2 regions of the Vibrio lentus genome follow, and region 2 is predicted to be linked to the other one. Evidence: riboswitches for the same ligand, from Rfam matches in the RefSeq annotation. Region 2 holds a riboswitch; the other holds the start of a gene.
The links. Region 2 has a riboswitch for cyclic di-GMP ahead of QWZ07_RS16450 (TfoX/Sxy family DNA transformation protein). Riboswitches for the same ligand answer to the same signal wherever they lie in the genome.

Region 1 (4,427 bases), on a different contig from region 2:
ATCGTGATTGCAGGGATCGCAGGTGCAATGCCTCCGTTATTGGGCTGGACGGCGGTCACCAATGAGCTGCATTCAAACGCTTGGTTGTTGGTGATGATCATCTTTATCTGGACACCTCCGCACTTTTGGGCGTTGGCGATTCATCGTCGTGACGAATATGCCAAGGTGAACATTCCCATGTTGCCTGTGACGCATGGGATCGCCTACACCAAAACATCAATTCTGCTCTATACCTTGTTGCTTAGCATCATATGTATATTGCCGGTGTTGGTCGGTATGAGTAGCTGGATATATTTGAGCGCTTCTTTGGTGCTAAACGGCGGGTTTGTTTATCACGCTTGGGTACTTAAATATCGTGATGAGCCTAATATGGCGATGAAGACTTTTAAATTCTCCATTTATCATCTCATGATCTTGTTTGTCGCTTTGCTGGCGGACCACTATCTACTTTGATAACTGATGTTTCTATTTTAATAACTGGTGTTTCTACTTTTACTGAATAAGAAAACGGATGCTCTAGGCATCCGTTTTGTTTTGCTGATTACTAGCACGTACCTATTAGAAAGTAAGTGACTGGCTAGTCATTAGTCCACTTTGTTCCAAGCATCTTGCCAGTGTGAACCAACACCTGGTTCGTATTGAGTTGCTGTTGGAGTCCATTGAACACAGTAACCAGAGTATGGGAACTCTTTACACTGATAAACGCCACCATCGCTGCTTAGTACCTTAGTACCTGCTGTGTAAGACTCAATGCTCTCAGGAAATACGAAGTCGTAATCGCCAGCGGGTGGCGGTGTTTGCTCGTCCATTAGGTGGAAATCAAGCGTGTTCTGATCCACTAAGTTACCTTGGTCATCTTTAGTCACAACCACAAGCATATGGTGGCCAGCCTCCGATTTAGACAGAGTGAGTTGAACATCTTCAACTTGTCCGTCTGCCAGTTCTGATTTTTGAGAAGCAAGTGCTTCGCGGTGATGGTTGTACACCGTCAGTTCTGCTTGAATATCGCCAGTTGCTTCTAATGTTAGATCAAGCTGTGTTGGCTGGTTTTCATCAATAATGTACTCAGATTCTAGGCCTGTCACTGCTAGCTCATGCTCGGGCTCTGGAGTATCAATCTTGTAACCGATCTCGACGCTCTTAAAGCCTGAACCGGCTTTTAGGTAAACAGGGTTCGTGCCGTACACGGGTGCAAAATCGCCTTGGTCGTTCAGCTGACCTGCTTTGATTTGCGCTTGTTCTTTGTTGATCTTAGAGGCAAGCGCGTAAGACCAGTTATTTGCTTTGCCTTGCTCGTTGCTCTCAATGACGAGCTCTGTGCTGTATGAAGCGTTCTCACCCGATTGATCGAAGACACGAGTGTAAACAGCATCACCAATGTTTAGATCTTGAGTTGGGTTGATTTGACCGCCTTGATCCCAATCAGGAATGATAGGGCCGTCGCCATCAAATTTCACATCGATAACGTTGTAGAAAGCCATCGCAGTATCACCCACGTCCCATACCGCAAGGATCACTTGATAACCTTCGCGCTCTGGAACATTACACAAGTGGCTTACTTGCATAGGTGGTTGTTGCCCATTGCCTTCAACAACACAGAATGGTGTTAAGTCAAAAGAGCTGCGCGCCAAAGGCTGGTTTGGGTTCCAGTCTGGTTGAGTAATGTAGTATTTCCAGTCGTTAGTCACGTGGTTGGCAGTGAACGTCCACTCAAAATATTGAGAGCCCGACTTGATAGGACGTTTAACCCAGCGATCTGCAGTCTGCTCGTCTAGCGCTGCCGCTAAAGATGATTGCGCACTGGCGATTTTTCCATCGGCAGGGCCGACTTCAGGGAAGCCTTCAGGGCCTTCTACACTTTGTGGTTCATATTGGATACCGCCACAGTTCGTGTTTTTCTCTTGCGTATCACTCGCTGGGAATTTACATAGCGCGACACGGCTTTCTGCTACGCCATTATCGTATGCCGAAACATAACCGTGACCGAAGCTTGCACCGCTTACGCTAAGTAGCGATAGCGCGATGAGTGATTTTTTTGGGAGTTGTTTCATTATTTGTCCTTACTGTATTTGGCCGACAAAAAAGAGAACACTCCGGCATGCATTGACACTTAAATCCTATTAAGTGGCGGCCCCGCTATCATAGACAGAATATTTGTCGACAGACCGGTGGCTTTGCGTCCTATTCTTTCAAATAGTTTGCCAGAAGTGCGTTTAAGCAAGCGGAATGTAGCCAACCAGTTTTATAAATGCGAATCAATCGATTGAAATGTGGAATGCTAATCTCGAACTTTTAATTCTTAATACAAATTAACTTGCTATATGTTTAGTTCGTTAACGTATAAATTATTGATATAAATGAAGAAAGTATTTGCTCTAATCGTTTTTGTGAATGATTTTGGTGATTGCGTTCCGTTCTATAAGACAATTGCGCGCATATCAAAACCAAACCTTTGGTTTCCACTAACCAAACCCTGACACGCCATGTATGAAAAGCCGGACAATTGATTGGTATAAGTTATATAAAGGAAGCAGTATGGAATTCACAGAACAAGATAGAGATGCGCTGTATCAAACTTGGATGTCACAAAAATCGAGAATGCGAATTACGCAGATGGAGTTTTCAAAAAAGCTAGGAATGAACCAGCTTGATTTCTCTAGAGTGTTGAGAGGCGAGACGCCATTAACGATGTCTTTCATTAGCCACTTTTGTCGTTTACTTCATTTAGAACCTAGGAATGTGTTCCCTTCACTCAAAGAAGGCAACCAATCTGGGCCTAAAGTGGTGTATTTGAAAAGCCGAATGAGTGTGGATGGCGAGATCCAAAATGCTTACATTGAAGGTAATCAAGTGATTGTCGAGTATGCACACACTGTGCAACATGACTAATTTTAGAGATAGCTCTGAGTTTTAACCCCTTTTTCTACAATCTTTTCACATAGGGTATGGCATACTTGTTTAGATTCATAAATTTAACCGAAGTGCGCTATGACACCTTTAAAACTTCTCTTGCTTGTTGCAACCAGCATCTTTTTGTTTGGTTGTGCAGGCGGCCCAATTAAAACTGCAACCAAATTCACCAGCTATGAAGATTTTAGCGTCGGACCTGATGGAGGCGTCGATCTTGTATGGGTGAGGATAGGGTTACGTGATTCACAGCGCCTGAAAGCCAAACTCGATGAGTACGACTCAGTGGTGATCGACCAGATCTTTGTGCTTGCAGAAGAAGGTTCGCTCGATCAGGAAGAGATTCAAGAGCTGACTGATCACATGGTTGCACGCTTGGAAGAGAAAATATCGCCCCATAAAACGATTGTCGATGAGCCTACCGGGAATACGCTGCGCCTAAGCATTGCCTTGAGTAACGTTGAAACCCCCAACCCCATCTTAGCCGTGACCAGTAGTGTACTGCCGTTTGGTCTTGCGATGTCTACCATATCTAAGGTCACGACCGGAGAGCACACCAATGTGGGAAGCGCCAGTGTTGAGCTCTTGGTAAGTGATGCTCAAGAGGGCACACCATTGTTTGCAGCCATTGACCGTGAAGCAGGCAATAAAGATTTCTCGACAATGATTGATTCACTGGATGATGCCAAAGATGCAATCAACTATTGGGTTGAGCGTTTAGGTGATACTCTACAAAGAATAGAAAAAGCCTAGAAAGAGCCTGTAATGCTAGAGAAACAGAACCTGATTAAACTTGCTAGAATGCAAATGCCATTTGGTAAATACGCTGGTCGTATATTGATCGATCTGCCAGAGGAATACTTACTGTGGTTCGATAAAAAAGGCTTTCCCTCTGGTGAGTTAGGTGACTTACTCAAGCTGTGTTTGGCATTAAAAATTGAAGGGCTTGATAGCGTTGTCAAGCCATTGAAAAGAATGTAATTAGTTAGAAGCTCACGTTAATCACGTGAGCTTTTTTATTTTCAAGTTCTGCATAATTTTACATGTATGGTGAAGCTTGAACTATAACCGTTCTTAACCTGTCATAAATTACGCAATCGATAGTGTGTAAATAATGGTATACAGGGTGTTTTAAATATAAAACACAAAAAAAATTGCGTTTATTTTCAATTAGTGATTGAAACTAGAGTTTTTACTAGTTAAGTTACAGGGAACAAGAAGATTAGTGCTGATAGAAAGTTACGTGAGACAACGTACATTCAGCTCAAGGATAGAAAAAAGGAAGAAGTAAGCAATGTTCCAGACTGATGATGTAAGAATTAACAAAGTAAAAGAGTTATTACCACCTGTTGCTGTTTTAGAAAAGTTTCCAGCGACAGAAGTTGCTTCTTCTACAACCTTTGAAAGCCGCAAAGCGATCCACAATATTCTAGAAGAAAGCGACGACCGCTTGCTTGTTATTGTTGGCCCATGTTCTATTCATGACACAGAAGCTGCGCTTGAGTATGGTAAACGTTTGA
Region 2 (4,427 bases):
GTAATTTCTAGTCAGTCTAAAATTGTGACCGCAAACGATAAAATATGAAACATTCACGAAATGCTATGCTTATTTAAGTTCAGAGCATTTCGGTGTTAAGACAAGCCGCTCAATAGCGGTTTTTTGTTTTTTAGCACTTTAGTACCCCAAAGAGCCCTACAAATTTAAGCTCTTAGTTAGGTAGCTTAACGGCTACTTTATTCCGTACTTTGGGAAAGTAGCTTCTAATAGGATAAAACCATGGCCACTATAAAAGATGTCGCTCGCTTAGCAGGCGTATCAACTACCACCGTTTCTCACGTAATCAACAAGACACGTTTTGTTGCAGAAGCGACTCAAGAGAAAGTAAATAAAGCCGTAGACGAGTTAAACTACGCACCAAGTGCTGTTGCGCGTAGCTTGAAATGCAATTCAACACGTACTATCGGCATGTTAGTGACTCAATCAACAAACCTCTTCTTCTCTGAAGTGATCGATGGTGTTGAAAGCTACTGCTACCGTCAAGGTTACACTTTGATTCTGTGTAACACGGGTGGTATCTATGAGAAGCAACGTGACTACATACGAATGCTTGCAGAAAAACGTGTAGATGGCATCTTGGTTATGTGTTCCGACTTAACAGAAGAACTTCGTGGCATGTTAGATCGCCATGCTGATATCCCAAAAGTTGTCATGGACTGGGGCCCTGAAACCTCTCAGGCTGATAAGATCATCGATAACTCTGAAGAAGGCGGCTATCTAGCAACCAAGTACCTGCTAGAACGTGGTCACACAAAGATTGCTTGTTTAAGTGGCCACTTAGACAAAGCAGCATGTGTAGAACGCATCGCGGGTTACAAACGCGCACTCAATGAAGCGAAGGTCGCAACCGACGAAAAGCTCATCATTGAAGGTAACTTTGAGTGTGATACCGCTGTACTTGCGGCTGATAGAATTGCTCAGATGGAAGATCGCCCTACCGCTGTGTTCTGTTTTAACGACACTATGGCACTTGGCCTGATGAGTCGCCTGCAACAGCAAGGTATTCGTATTCCTGAAGATATTTCGGTTATCGGTTACGACAACATTGAACTTGCAGAATACTTCTCTCCACCATTGACGACGGTTCACCAACCTAAGCGTCGTGTTGGTAAAAATGCATTCGAAATTTTGTTAGAGCGCATTAAAGATAAAGATCATGAAAAACGTGTCTTCGAAATGCACCCAGAAATTGTTGAGCGAAGCACAGTTAAAACGTTAAATTAATTGATAAATCGAGTTTAATTTCATTAAGCGCACCTTTGAGTGCGCTTTTTTTATAAGCAGATAAAATAAACCCAGTTGCATAACACCAAGATCATTAATTGAAGCAATATCACATTTTGAAATATCAGGTGTGAGCCTCATTCAACAAAAACTTTATTCTATTCAGTCAGTCACGCACAGGGCAAACCACTCGAAAGAGTGAGACGCAAAGCTTCCGGCCTAAACCACTCGTTGGTATGGTAGCGGGGTTACCGATGGCAAAATGCGGTAATTACTAACAATTTAGTAATTTACGGCTTATTGACAATTTAATTGCAACATTTTGCTAATCTCTCGGACCTGCTTATTTGGTGGCGTAGTTCAAATACACCGAGATAGATAACATGGATAAACCGATACTAAAGGACTCAATGAAATTATTTGAGCCCCTAGGAAAAATAAAATCACGCTCAATGTTTGGTGGATTCGGGCTTTTTGCTGATGACACTATGTTTGCTCTGGTTGTTAACGACCAGCTGCACATAAGAGCGGACAAAGACACAACAAAGCAATTCGAGCAACAAGGGTTTCGACCATACGTCTACAAAAAACGTGGTTTCCCTGTCGTCACAAAGTATTTCGCATTGCCGGAAGGCTTGTGGCAAGACCAAGAGAAAATCTTGCAGCTTGCTACGACGTCTTTGGGGTTTGCTAAAGAAGAGAAAGCTGAGCAATCTTCTGCTAAGCCAACTCGATTAAAGGACCTCCCTAACCTTCGACTCGCTACCGAGCGTATGTTAAAAAAGGCTGGGATCGATTCTGTAGAATGTTTATATGAATCTGGCTCTGTAAACGCATTTAACGCCATCAAGGAATCACATGCTTCCTCTGTCAGCATTGAGCTGCTTTGGGCGCTAGAAGGTGCGATCAATGGTACTCATTGGTCTGTTATACCGCAGCAACGTCGTGAAGAGCTTATCAGTCGCGTCAATTAATATTGTCAGTTCAAACTATCTACATAACTAAGCCGCATTCTTGCGGCTTTTTTTATATCTGTTGAAAGTTAATCTATGCTTTGCCTGTCTATCTATACTAATGGTATGCATTGAAAAATTAGAGGAAGTATCAATGAGTAAGAAAATGATATTGGGTATCGTATTGGTCGTAACGATCGTCTTGTTAGGCGTCAATTTCGGCCAATACCTAACACTTGAGAATGCGAAAGCTCAACAAGCTGTTTTGAATGACTACATCGAGAGCAATTTTATTGCCGCTGCTGCAATTTACTTCGCCGCCTATGTCATGATCACGGCTTTCTCAATTCCTGGCGCTGCGGTTGTTACTCTGTTAGGCGCTGCCTTGTTTGGTTTCTGGAACAGTTTACTGCTGGTATCTTTTGCGAGTGCTATTGGTGCAACTCTCGCCTTCTTAAGTAGCCGCTACCTGTTACGTGACTGGATCCAAACCAAGTTTGGTGACAAGTTAGCAACGATTAACAAGGGCGTTGAAAAAGACGGGGCATTTTACTTATTCTCTCTGCGTCTGATTCCTGTCTTCCCATTTTTCCTTATCAACCTGTTAATGGGGTTAACCCCAATGTCGGTAACTCGTTACTACATCACAAGCCAAATAGGGATGTTGCCAGGTACTGCGGTTTTCTTGAATGCTGGTACTCAACTCGCAGAAATTGATTCACTTTCGGGTATCGTATCTCCTTCAGTACTATTGTCATTTGCCTTGTTGGGGGTATTCCCAATTATTGCTAAATGGTTGATGAGTAAGTTCCGCTCAGCACCTGTGGCTGACTAACGTGTATAGCGGAATAACGTATATAACTGACTAAAACCCAAAGCCGAATAAGGTTCTATTTCAATGAAAATCTTCAGTGCATCGAATCCTACAGAAGCCCATATCATCTGTGGATTGTTAGAAAGTGAGAATATTGCGTGTGAAGTCCGTGGTGAGGGCTTGTTCGGTTTGAAAGGGGAAATCCCATTCACTGAGGAAACTGACCCTTACGTATGGTTATATGAGCCAGAATTGGCCAGTAAAGCCCGCACGATAGTCAATGACTACCAAAAACAGCAAGATTCGATCATCTATGAAGAGTGGCGTTGTGGTGAGTGCCATGAAGTCAACGAAGCGCAATTCGGTTCTTGCTGGCAATGTGGTGCTGCATCACCAGAGTAAGAACATTACGAACGATACTCCTCCCTTAAAATAAAAACGGGAAGCTAATATTAGCTTCCCGTTTTTATTTAATTCGATTTATTTGTTCAGATAGCGAACCAAGAGGATCATTGGATTTGTTTTTGAATAAACGCGATAGAACGTTGGTTGAACTCTTCAGGGTTTTCAACATTACACACATGTCCGCAATTCGCTATTTCCACTAACTCACTCGACTCGTGCGCTTCAACCATCTCTTTTACCGGCTTGATGAACATGTAGTCACGTTCTCCCATCAAATAAAGAGTCGGGATCGGCAACTCTCTATCTTTGAAGTATTTCATTAGAGGGTTCACATCAGCGGTAAGGATGAACCAACGTTTAAATTCTTTTTGACACAGTTTTTTGGCTTCGCGGATAAATAGATGGCGAGATTCTTTTTGGCTTTTCTGCGGCATAACAACATAAGCAAAAAGGCTGTATAGCCACATGTATGGAATGATGTGCTTGCTTAAATTACCCAGCTTTATTAGTACTTGAGAGCGAGTATTGAGCTTAGTCACTGCACCACCGAGTACCATTGAACGCACGCGCCCTGCCGCTAATTCCGCTACGTTGCGAACAATAATCGTCCCGAGAGACATACCAACGAAATGCGCTGAACGGATTTTTAGATGATCAAGAACTTTAAGGATATCGAGCGTGACCGATTTGAACGTATAGCGGTTCGTAATCAGGCCTTTAAGTATGCTGTCTGACTTACCATGCCCTCTAAGATCAATGAGAAGCAAGTTGAAATGTTGTTTATACGCTTTGATCTGTTTGAACCAAATAGAGGAGCTTCCCCCCGCGCCATGCACAAACACAACCCACTCATCGCTCGTAGGGTGAGTAAATGTTTTATGAAATAATAAACTCTCAGACATACCTATCGCTTTAATTATAATAATGGAGCTATGCCTCATGGTGAGGCGATGGCTAAGGATATCACGCTATTGAGCAGATTAAGTGATAATAGTGTCAAACCTAACATT

Region 1: another riboswitch for cyclic di-GMP. It lies ahead of gbpA (N-acetylglucosamine-binding protein GbpA); the one in region 2 lies ahead of QWZ07_RS16450 (TfoX/Sxy family DNA transformation protein).

Annotation. Positions count from the first base shown of each region.
Region 1 is NZ_JAUFQE010000001.1:1,865,977-1,870,403, forward strand. Features, by position in the region: gene cyoE (heme o synthase) at 1-453, shown strand, start outside; gene gbpA (N-acetylglucosamine-binding protein GbpA) at 585-2,051, opposite strand; cyclic di-GMP riboswitch class I at 2,124-2,213, opposite strand; gene QWZ07_RS07970 (hypothetical protein) at 2,536-2,889, shown strand; gene QWZ07_RS07975 (DUF3313 domain-containing protein) at 2,989-3,660, shown strand; gene QWZ07_RS07980 (DUF3820 family protein) at 3,673-3,888, shown strand; gene aroG (3-deoxy-7-phosphoheptulonate synthase AroG) at 4,202-4,427, shown strand, end outside.
Region 2 is NZ_JAUFQE010000002.1:1,800,768-1,805,194, forward strand. Features, by position in the region: gene purR (HTH-type transcriptional repressor PurR) at 241-1,245, shown strand; cyclic di-GMP riboswitch class I at 1,416-1,501, shown strand; gene QWZ07_RS16450 (TfoX/Sxy family DNA transformation protein) at 1,629-2,219, shown strand; gene QWZ07_RS16455 (TVP38/TMEM64 family protein) at 2,353-3,033, shown strand; gene QWZ07_RS16460 (putative signal transducing protein) at 3,097-3,414, shown strand; gene QWZ07_RS16465 (alpha/beta fold hydrolase) at 3,522-4,319, opposite strand.